Regions from separate parts of the Anaerostipes hadrus ATCC 29173 genome, predicted to be linked through region 3. Evidence: predicted binding sites of a transcription regulator. Region 3 holds the regulator's gene; each other region holds the start of a gene.
The links. The regulator HrcA, encoded in region 3, represses chaperone genes, less so after heat shock. The targets are predictions, from matches to a motif close to TGTTAGCACTCNNNNNNNNNGAGTGCTAACA.
Positions count from the first base shown of each region.

Region 1: htpG (molecular chaperone HtpG) is a predicted target of HrcA. The motif match lies at 1,507-1,537, and genes of this name have one in related genera.
Region 2: QUE18_RS09370 (co-chaperone GroES) is a predicted target of HrcA. The motif match lies at 1,785-1,815, and genes of this name have one in related genera.

Region 1 is NZ_AP028031.1:1,852,800-1,856,086, forward strand. Features, by position in the region: gene QUE18_RS08965 (carbamoyl phosphate synthase small subunit) at 1-515, opposite strand, end outside; gene QUE18_RS08970 (epoxyqueuosine reductase QueH) at 789-1,421, opposite strand; gene htpG (molecular chaperone HtpG) at 1,650-3,287, shown strand, end outside.
Region 2 is NZ_AP028031.1:1,944,635-1,947,921, forward strand. Features, by position in the region: gene groL (chaperonin GroEL) at 1-1,400, opposite strand, end outside; gene QUE18_RS09370 (co-chaperone GroES) at 1,463-1,735, opposite strand; gene QUE18_RS09375 (PTS sugar transporter subunit IIB) at 1,908-2,393, opposite strand; gene QUE18_RS09380 (PTS sugar transporter subunit IIA) at 2,390-2,821, opposite strand; gene QUE18_RS09385 (glutamine--tRNA ligase/YqeY domain fusion protein) at 2,850-3,287, opposite strand, start outside.
Region 3 is NZ_AP028031.1:1,125,704-1,128,990, reverse strand. Features, by position in the region: gene dnaK (molecular chaperone DnaK) at 1-562, opposite strand, end outside; gene grpE (nucleotide exchange factor GrpE) at 612-1,232, opposite strand; gene hrcA (heat-inducible transcriptional repressor HrcA) at 1,207-2,241, opposite strand; gene QUE18_RS05475 (hypothetical protein) at 2,404-2,739, shown strand; gene QUE18_RS05470 (leucine-rich repeat domain-containing protein) at 2,799-3,287, opposite strand, start outside.

The sequences.
Region 1 (3,287 bases), 730 kb from region 3:
ACTTTAAATCCATCTCCATTGAAATGTTCTTTTTCTGTTCTGGAAACAGTTTTTACTGCATCTGTTACTGTATATTCTTTTAATTTTGGAAGGATTTCATCTAAATTGAAATCAGGATTTGTGGTGATCATTCCACCCATGCATCCATGTTCTCTTAAAATCTTTGTGATAGCTCTTGTGTCAACACCACAAATACCTGGAATGTCATGTTCTTTCAGATAATCTTCTAAGTCTTCTTCTCTTCTGAAGTTGCTTGAAGTTCTTGAGATTTCTCTTACGATAAAGGCTGAGTGCCAAGGTTTTTCAGATTCGATGTCCTCTAGACATACTCCATAATTTCCTATCAGTGGGTAAGTCATTACGACTCCCTGTCCCTGATAGGAAGGATCTGTTAATACTTCTAAATAGCCTGTCATGGAAGTATTAAATACGACTTCACAGATCACTTCTTTTTGGGCTCCAAAACTTTTTCCCTCAAATACGTGTCCGTCTTCCAATATCAAAAATGCGTTCATGTAATTTTTCCTCCTAAAAAGTCTCTTTCATAGGGTTGTATTTTGTCAGGAAGAACTAACTTCCTATTTATAAAATAAGAGTTTTGCCAAAACCCTTGATTTTATATAAAAAAAAGAAATACCCTAAAATAAAAATTACAAAGCTAAGTATTGGAAATTCAGCGATCTTGTCCTTCCAATACCCAAGTTATTTTTTATTTCAGAAATATTTCTCTACAAATTGTAAAAATTTTATCATATATTTTTTGTCGTTGCAAGTACTTTTTTGTATTTTTATATGTTTTTTTCTTTATGCATCCGCTCTTCACTCTCTCTTTTAGAAAAAACACATCCGCAGAAATTCTGACGATACAAATTATATTCTTTCGATAATTGAATAGATCTCTGATAACCACCTTTCTTTTTAAAATCAGATGGAAGAAATCTAACTCCTGCTAATTCTCCTGCTTTCTGTCCAAGTTCATTCAGCCATGCAGCATTTTTTAATGGACTAATCGTAAGGGTTGTTGTGAAATAATCATATCCACCTTCTTGGGCAAGTTTTGCCGCCTGATCCAATCTTAATTTGTAACAACGATAACATCTCTTACCACCTTCTGGTTCCTGTTCATAGCCCTTTGCCATATCAAAAAAAGTCTGCGGGGCATATCCAGCATCGATCACTTTAATAGGAAGATTCATTTCACTGACCAGACGCTGTTGTTCGTGGACTCTTTTTTCATACTCTTCTTTGGAGTCGATATTTGGATTGTAGTAGTCAATGGTGATATCAAAATATTGGGAGAGATATTCCATGACATAGCTGCTACATGGCGCACAGCAACTGTGGAGTAATAGGGTTGGTTTGGTTTCTCCTAAGTTTTCGATTACTTTATCTAATTGTTTTTGGTAGTTTATTTTGTTCATTGGCTGTCTCTTTCTGATTTTGTTTTTTACTGTTTTCTTTCTATTATACTAGTATTTATATAAAAAGAAAACACCGGCAGTTAATTGTTAGCACTCTTTTTTCATGAGTGCTAATTTTTACTTGACTTTTATCAACTTTGGTTCTACAATACTCTTTGTAAAAGTTCTATTTGGCATAGAACACTTGATTAAGATCATAATATTTTTAGATAAAGGAGTGTACAAATTATGGCAGAAACAAAGGGAACTCTTTCCATTAACAGCGATAATATTTTCCCAATCATTAAGAAATGGCTTTATTCCGATCACGATATTTTCTTCCGTGAATTAATCTCTAACGGATGTGATGCCATCACAAAATTAAAGAAATTAGATATGATGGGAGAATACAATTTCCCAGAAGGACATAAAAACAAAGTTGAAGTTATCCTTGATCCTGAGAAGAAAACTTTAAAATTCATCGATACTGGTCTTGGTATGACTGCTGATGAAGTTGAAAAATACATCACTCAGATTGCATTTTCTGGTGCAACTCAGTTCTTAGAACAGTACAAAGACAAAACAGAAGGTGACCAGATCATCGGACATTTTGGTCTTGGTTTCTATTCTGCATTTATGGTAGCGGACGAAGTTACGATTGACACTCTTTCTTATAAAGAAGGAGCAGAACCTGTTCACTGGACTTGTGATGGTGGTACAGAATACACAATGGCAACAGGTACAAAAGAAACGGTTGGTACAGAGATCACTTTATTCTTAAATGAAGAAAGCACAGAATTCGCAAATGAATACCGTGCAAGAGAGATCATCGAGAAATACTGTTCTTTCATGCCAACAGAGATTTTCTTATCTGTAGAAGGTGCCGAACAAGAATTTGAGACAATCCCAGAAGATCAGGTAAAAGACGATGATGTCGTTGTAGAACACATCCATGAAGATGCAAAAACTGAAGAAAAAGAAAACGAAGACGGTACAAAAGAAACTATAGAAGTTTCCCCTGCAAAAGATCTTGTTAAGATCAATAAACGGCCTGTTTCTTTAAGTGATACACATCCTCTTTGGAATAAACGTCCAAATGAATGTACTGATGAAGAATACAAAAACTTCTATCACAAAGTCTTCCATGACTTTAAAGAACCATTATTCTGGATCCACCTAAACATGGATTACCCATTTAACTTAAAAGGTATCCTTTACTTCCCTCAGATCAATACAGAATATGATTCTATCGAAGGAACAATTAAATTATATAACAATCAGGTATTTATCGCCGATAACATCAAAGAAGTCATTCCTGAATTCTTAATGTTATTAAAAGGTGTGATCGATTGTCCTGACCTTCCACTGAACGTATCAAGAAGTGCTCTTCAGAACGATGGATTCGTGAAGAAAATTTCTGATTACATCACAAAGAAAGTTGCTGATAAGTTAACTGGTATGTGCAAGACAGACCGTGAATCTTATGAAAAATACTGGGATGATATCAGTCCATTTATCAAATTTGGATTCATCCGTGACCAGAAATTCGCAGATAAGATCAAAGATTACATCTTATTTAAGAATATGGAACATAAATATGTAACATTAAGCGACCTGGTTCCAGCTCCTGCAAACGATGATGATGTGACAACTTTATACTATATCACAGATGAAGTTCAGCAAAGCCAGTATATCAATATGTTCAAAGAACAGGATATGGATGCTGTCATTTTAAATCATAACATTGATTCTGCATTTATCACACAGATCGAACAGCAGAATCAGCATATCAAATTTAAACGTATCGATGCGGATGTCGAAGATGCCCTTAAAGAAGATGTAGATGAAAAAGAATTAGATGAAATCAAGACTTCTTTAACTGACCTG
Region 2 (3,287 bases), 820 kb from region 3:
TTATTGACGATCACAGCTCCTTCAAGACCTGCATTGACTGCGATCTGGAATAATGGTGCTTCTAATGCTTTGAGGATGATGTTTGCTCCTGTCTTTTCGTCTCCTTCTAAGTCTGCTACTTTCTCAGCTGCTTTCTTAGATGCATGGATATAAGCAGATCCTCCACCGAAGATGATTCCTTCTTCTACTGCTGCTTTTGTTGCTGCTAAGGCATCTTCCAGACGTAATTTGCTTTCTTTCATCTCTGTTTCTGTTGCTGCTCCAACACGGATCACTGCAACTCCACCAGATAATTTAGCTAATCTTTCCTGTAATTTTTCTTTGTCGAATTCAGATGTTGTTTCTTCGATCTGTGCTTTGATCTGTCCAAGACGTGCCTGGATTGCATCTTTATCTCCTTCACCGTCTACGATGACTGTGTTTTCTTTTTCAACTTTGACAGATTTTGCACGTCCTAACTGATCTAATGTTGCGTCTTTTAATTCCAGACCAACTTCTTCAGAGATCACTGTACCACCTGTTAAGATAGCGATATCTTCAAGCATTGCTTTTCTTCTGTCTCCATATCCAGGTGCTTTCACTGCACATACAGAGAATGTTCCACGTAATTTGTTAACGATCAGTGTTGTTAATGCTTCACCTTCGATATCTTCAGCAATGATCAGTAATTTCTTACCACTCTGTACAATCTGCTCTAATAATGGAAGGATTTCCTGAATATTAGTGATCTTCTTGTCTGTGATCAGAATATATGGATCATCTAATTCAGCAACCATTTTTTCCATATCTGTTGAGAAATATGCTGATAAATATCCACGATCAAACTGCATTCCTTCTACTAAATCTAATTCTGTTTTCATTGTTTTAGATTCTTCGATCGTGATAACTCCGTCGTTAGATACCTTTTCCATAGCATCTGCTACTAATTCTCCAACTTCTTCGTCTGCTGCAGAGATTGCTGCTACTTTCGCGATCTGATCTCTTCCTGTAACTTTGCTACTCATCTCAGCAATTGCTTCAACAGCTGCTTCTGTCGCTTTCTTCATTCCTTTACGAAGAATGATTGGGTTTGCTCCTGCTGCTAAGTTTTTCATTCCTTCGTTGATCATTGCCTGTGCAAGAACTGTAGCTGTTGTTGTACCATCTCCAGCAACATCATTTGTCTTAGTTGCTACTTCTTTGACTACCTGAGCTCCCATATTCTCAAATGGATCTTCTAATTCGATTTCTTTTGCGATCGTTACACCGTCATTTGTGATCAGTGGTGCACCAAAAGATTTGTCTAATACAACGTTGCGTCCTTTTGGTCCGATTGTAACTCTTACTGTATCTGCTAACTGGTTAACTCCTGCTTCCAGTGCTTTTCTTGCTTCAATTCCGTATTTAATCTCTTTTGCCATGATCTTCATTACCTCCGACTAAATTTTTTAATGAAATTAAATAATTGTGTATTATAATAAAACTATTCTACAACTGCTAAAATATCATTCTGTTTTACGATGATATATTCTTCATCTTCTAATTTTACTTCTGTTCCTGCATATTTAGAATAAATAACTTTCTGTCCTACAGAAACTTCCATCTTCACATCTTCTGTTCCAGGTCCAACTGCAACAACTTCTGCTTCCTGTGGTTTTTCCTGTGTTGCTGTTGTAAGGACGATTCCTGACTTAGTTGTTGTTTCTGCTTCCAGCTGTTTTAATACAACTCTATCTCCTAATGGTGTTAACTTCATAATGATATTACCTCCTAAATATATTAGAATTATTGTTCTTTTTATCTTTTGTTAGCACTCGCTTATATCGAGTGCTAACTCTATGTTCTTTAGTATAACACCAGACAAAAAAAATGCAACCCCCTTTTTATAAAAAATCCATAAACTGAGATTGCATTCTTTGGTATTTTACTTATTCTTTGATGTATTTTTTTGCTTCTTCTGAACTTCTTGTTGGAACAGTCTGGAAATATACATGTACATGTTTTTTGATCAGTTCATGAATAGCTTCCATCTCCATGGCATCACACGCAACTCTTCTTGCAACTGCTTTACGTTCTCCACGAATTCCCATACCTCCGATATTAAGCTGATTGATCTTGATTCCTCGTTTGATCAATTCTTCAAATACCAGTGGGGATTCTGCAATTACGATCACCCGCTCTCCATCAAAGGATGGGGCTTCTTTTAATTTCTCCGTTGCACGATCGATCCCATATACATGAATTATAAGGCCTTGGGGCGCCATCTCTTTGATCACTTTGCTTCGGAATTTATCCTTCGCCACAACATCATCTACAATAATGATCCTGTTCGCTCTGACTTCCGGCACCCATAATGTCAAAATCTCCGTATGTATGAGCCTGTCATCAACTCTCGCTAATACAATGTTTTTCATTCTTCTACCTCCTTATATAATTCACGCACATCTTTCACTGTCTCTGGCGCTGCCTTAAGAAGATCTTTGCACACCTCTTGTGCGCTCTTTCCCGCGTAACGTCCCATAACTACTTCCATCATCAACGGAAGATTGATTCCAGTTACGTGGTAGAGATCGTATTCTGACATTAAAGAAATGACCGTATTAAACGGACTTCCATAAAACAGATCTGTTAATATAAGGACTTCTTCTCCTTCTGATGTCTGTTCAATACTCTCTCTGATCTTCTCTCTCAAAGTATCCACTGATTCTTCTGGTTCAAGCCCAAATGCCTCAAGGTCTTCCTGTTCCCCTGCGATCATCTGTGCTGTATCCACAAGTCCTCTTGCATAACTTCCATGAGATACCACGATTACCTTCATCAATTTTCCTCTCTTCTCTCTCATCACATCTTGCCTGTTACGACAAATTTGATTAATTTGGTTTGTAAGAACTCTTTAAGCTTACAATTCTATTAAATACCATGTGTTCTTTTGTAGAATCTTTGGAATCTAAACAGAAATATCCTGTTCTCATAAACTGGAAACTGTCTTCCTTATCATATTTCTCTAACTCAGGCTCTACATATGCTTCCTTGATCACAGTCAGTGAATTTGGATTCACATTAATACTTCCATCTTCATTATATACACCTTTTTCTTCATCTACAATGTTTTCATATAGACGGATTTCTGCTTTTTTCGCAGTTGGTACAGATACCCAATGGATCGTTCCGCGAACCTTTCTTCCATCTGGACTGTTTCCTCCTCTGGATTCTGGATCATATGTCGCATATACACAGGTTACATTGCCGTCCTCATCTACATCGTACCCTGTACATGTCACAAAATATGCATTCATCAGACGTACTTC
Region 3 (3,287 bases):
CGATGACACCATCACCGATCTCGATGATAGATACGTCGAATGTACCACCACCTAAGTCATATACCATGATCTTCTGTTCTTCTTCATTATCAAGTCCATAAGATAAAGCTGCTGCTGTTGGCTCGTTGATGATACGTTTTACATCAAGTCCTGCAATCTTACCAGCATCTTTTGTTGCCTGACGCTGAGCATCATTAAAGTAAGCTGGAACAGTGATAACTGCTTCTGTTACTTTCTCTCCTAAGTAGTTTTCAGCATCTGATTTTAATTTCTGTAAGATCATTGCTGAAATTTCCTGTGGAGAGTATGCTTTGTCATCGATCTGAACTTTGTAATCTGTTCCCATATGACGTTTGATAGAAGCGATTGTCTTCTCAGCGTTTGTAACTGCCTGACGTTTTGCAGGTTCACCGATCACACGTTCTCCTGTCTTTGTAAATGCTACTACAGATGGTGTTGTTCTCATACCTTCTGCATTTGTAATAACGGTTGGTTTTCCACCTTCCATAACTGCTACACAACTGTTTGTTGTTCCTAAGTCAATACCAATAATTTTACCCATGATCTATGTCCTCCTAAGATTTCTTCTTATTCTATATATAATATAAATATTAGTTAGCTACTTTTACCATACTATGGCGCAGTACATTTTCTTTGTACATGTAACCTTTCTGTAATTCTTCTGCAACGATGTTCTCACCGAACTCATCATCTTCGACATGCATCACTGCGTTATGAAGATTTGCATCGAATTCTTTTCCTTGTGCATCCATTGGTGTTACTCCCACATCTTCCATTACAGCGACAAACTGTTTATAGATCTGTTCGATTCCTTTAACGAATGCGGAGTCTTTCTCTTCTTCGGATACGGCTTCTAAGCCTCTCTCGAAGTTATCAATAACTGGAAGAAGTTTTTCTAAAACTCCCATTGCTCCCATATCATAACGCTGTGTAGCTTCCTTTGCTGTACGCTTTCTTGCGTTCTCAAATTCAGCCATCAGTCTCTGATATTTGTCTTTCCAGTCAGCTACGGACGCTTCTAATTCTGCAATCTTGTCATCAGCGGCTGCTTCCTTTGTCTCTTCTGTTTCTTTGGAAGCTTCCTCTTTTGTTTCTGTATCTTTTATATCTTCAGCAGTCTCTTCTGCGTTCTTTACTTCTTCGTTGATGTTTTCGTTTTTCTTACTCATCACATCACTTCCTTTCTTAAGATTTGTCTTTAAAAATATCATCTAATTCTTCAGTGAGGTTCTTTAAAGTCTTAACAACTTTCTTGTAATCCATTCTCTTCGGTCCGATGATACCAACGGTACCTGTACCTCCTTCTGCAAGCTCATATGTTGCAGTTACGATACTACAGTCCTTCATATTCTTAACCGGAGATTCTTCTCCGATATAAACCTGGATCCCTGTATGATTATCAGAATCTGATTCCAAAGTAGAATCAACCAGTTTCGTCAGTGCCTTCTTCTCAACTAATGTATCAAGAAGTTCTGTTGCCGTATCCGGATTCCCAAGCTCCGGATATTTTAAGATATTGGTCGCTCCTCCTGTGTAGATTTCCATATGATCTGCATCATGGATCGCTTTGGCAATCTCTTCAAGAATCCGTTCTAACACATCCTGTCTGATCCCTGCCTGCTCTCTCATCGTCTGGATCAGTGCAAGGTTGATATCTTGTAATGATAATCCTTGTAAAAATGTATTCAACAATACATTCAATTTCAGAACATCTTCATTCGAAAGCGGTTCTTCTACCTGGATCATCTTGTTCTTTACGATATTGCCTTGTGTAACGATCACTGCAAGCAGATGTTCGTGATCCACCTGAGACAGCTGCACAAATTTCAGTGTTACATTCTGATAATGTGGGGAAGAAACCATCGTTGCATAATTCGTGCTGTTTGCCAATGCATTGGCAACCTGTTTTAATAAGACTTCCATCTTATCAACTCTCTGAATCAATGCCTGTTTCTCTTCGTGTTCGCTGTCACGTTCCGTCATCAGCTGATCTACATAAAAACGATAACCTGTGTCGGAAGGAATTCTTCCTGCGGATGTATGAGGCTGTAAGATATATCCCATATCTTCCAGATCTGCCATCTCATTACGGATCGTTGCTGAGCTTAAATTCAACTCAGGATGTTTGGCAATGGTTCTTGATCCTACCGGCTCACCAGTTTCAAGGTAATTGGCGATAATCGCTTTCAATATTAACTTCTTACGATCATTTAACTCCATATCTTCGCCTCCTGTTATTAGCACTCATTTATATCGAGTGCTAACATCTATATTTAAAGTAGCACTTTCGCATTTTAATGTCAACCTTTTCTTTCAATTTTTTTGAAAATTTGTTCAGTTTTTTTCTTCTCTGAATAGAATGTACAAAAGGAGGTACTTTTCATGCATAAAAATACGGATTTTCATATAGAACAAACTCGACTTAATGATACATATCGAAAATTAAATTCTGGTAATGATTTTTCTTCCTATATAAATGAGCAAGAAAACCAATCACCAACATACTGGTCTTTTTTAAAATTAAGAATTGGCTTTTCTATTTTGTTTTTATTCTTTTTAATCGCATGCTTTAAGACTGCTTCTGCCAAAGAATTCAAAAAAATTCAATCTGCTTTTTCCCACATCAACCAGACCGATTCCTACAGTGAGCATATTCTAAATCAATTTGATTTAAATTTCTCATCATGCATAGATAATCTTCACAAAAAGAAACGCTAGTTTTGGCAAAATACCAATCTAGCGCTTCTTTGTTTAAATACTTCTTTTCATTTTTCTTACTATAACTGCAGATAAGACCATCTTCCGTAAACGTTCTTCTTATTAATTGTCTGATATGGGCGAACTTTAATATAGAGGGTTTTCTTCTTATTCTTTACATATGTTGTAGCATTTGACACATTTTTCTTGACCATTACTGTTTTCAATACTTTTTTAAATTTCTTGTCAGTACTGAATTTTAACTGATAACCATTAGCTCCTGATACTGGCTGCCACGTTGTACGAACTTTATTATTTCCATTCTTTCTGGCTATAATATAGTCATAAGATAATTCTGTTTGCGCTTCCTTGATCCCTTTCTTATATACAAGTTTTATTCCTGTGGAATTCATAAATGCATCCGTTGCAACATACTTTGTACTTCCCTCAAATGTAACCGTCCCAATCTGATTGATTCCAGCAAAAGCACCTGTCTCTATCTTTTGAATTCCTGATGGGATTGTAAAGTTTCTGATATTTACTGAAGCAAACGCATGATCTTTGATCAC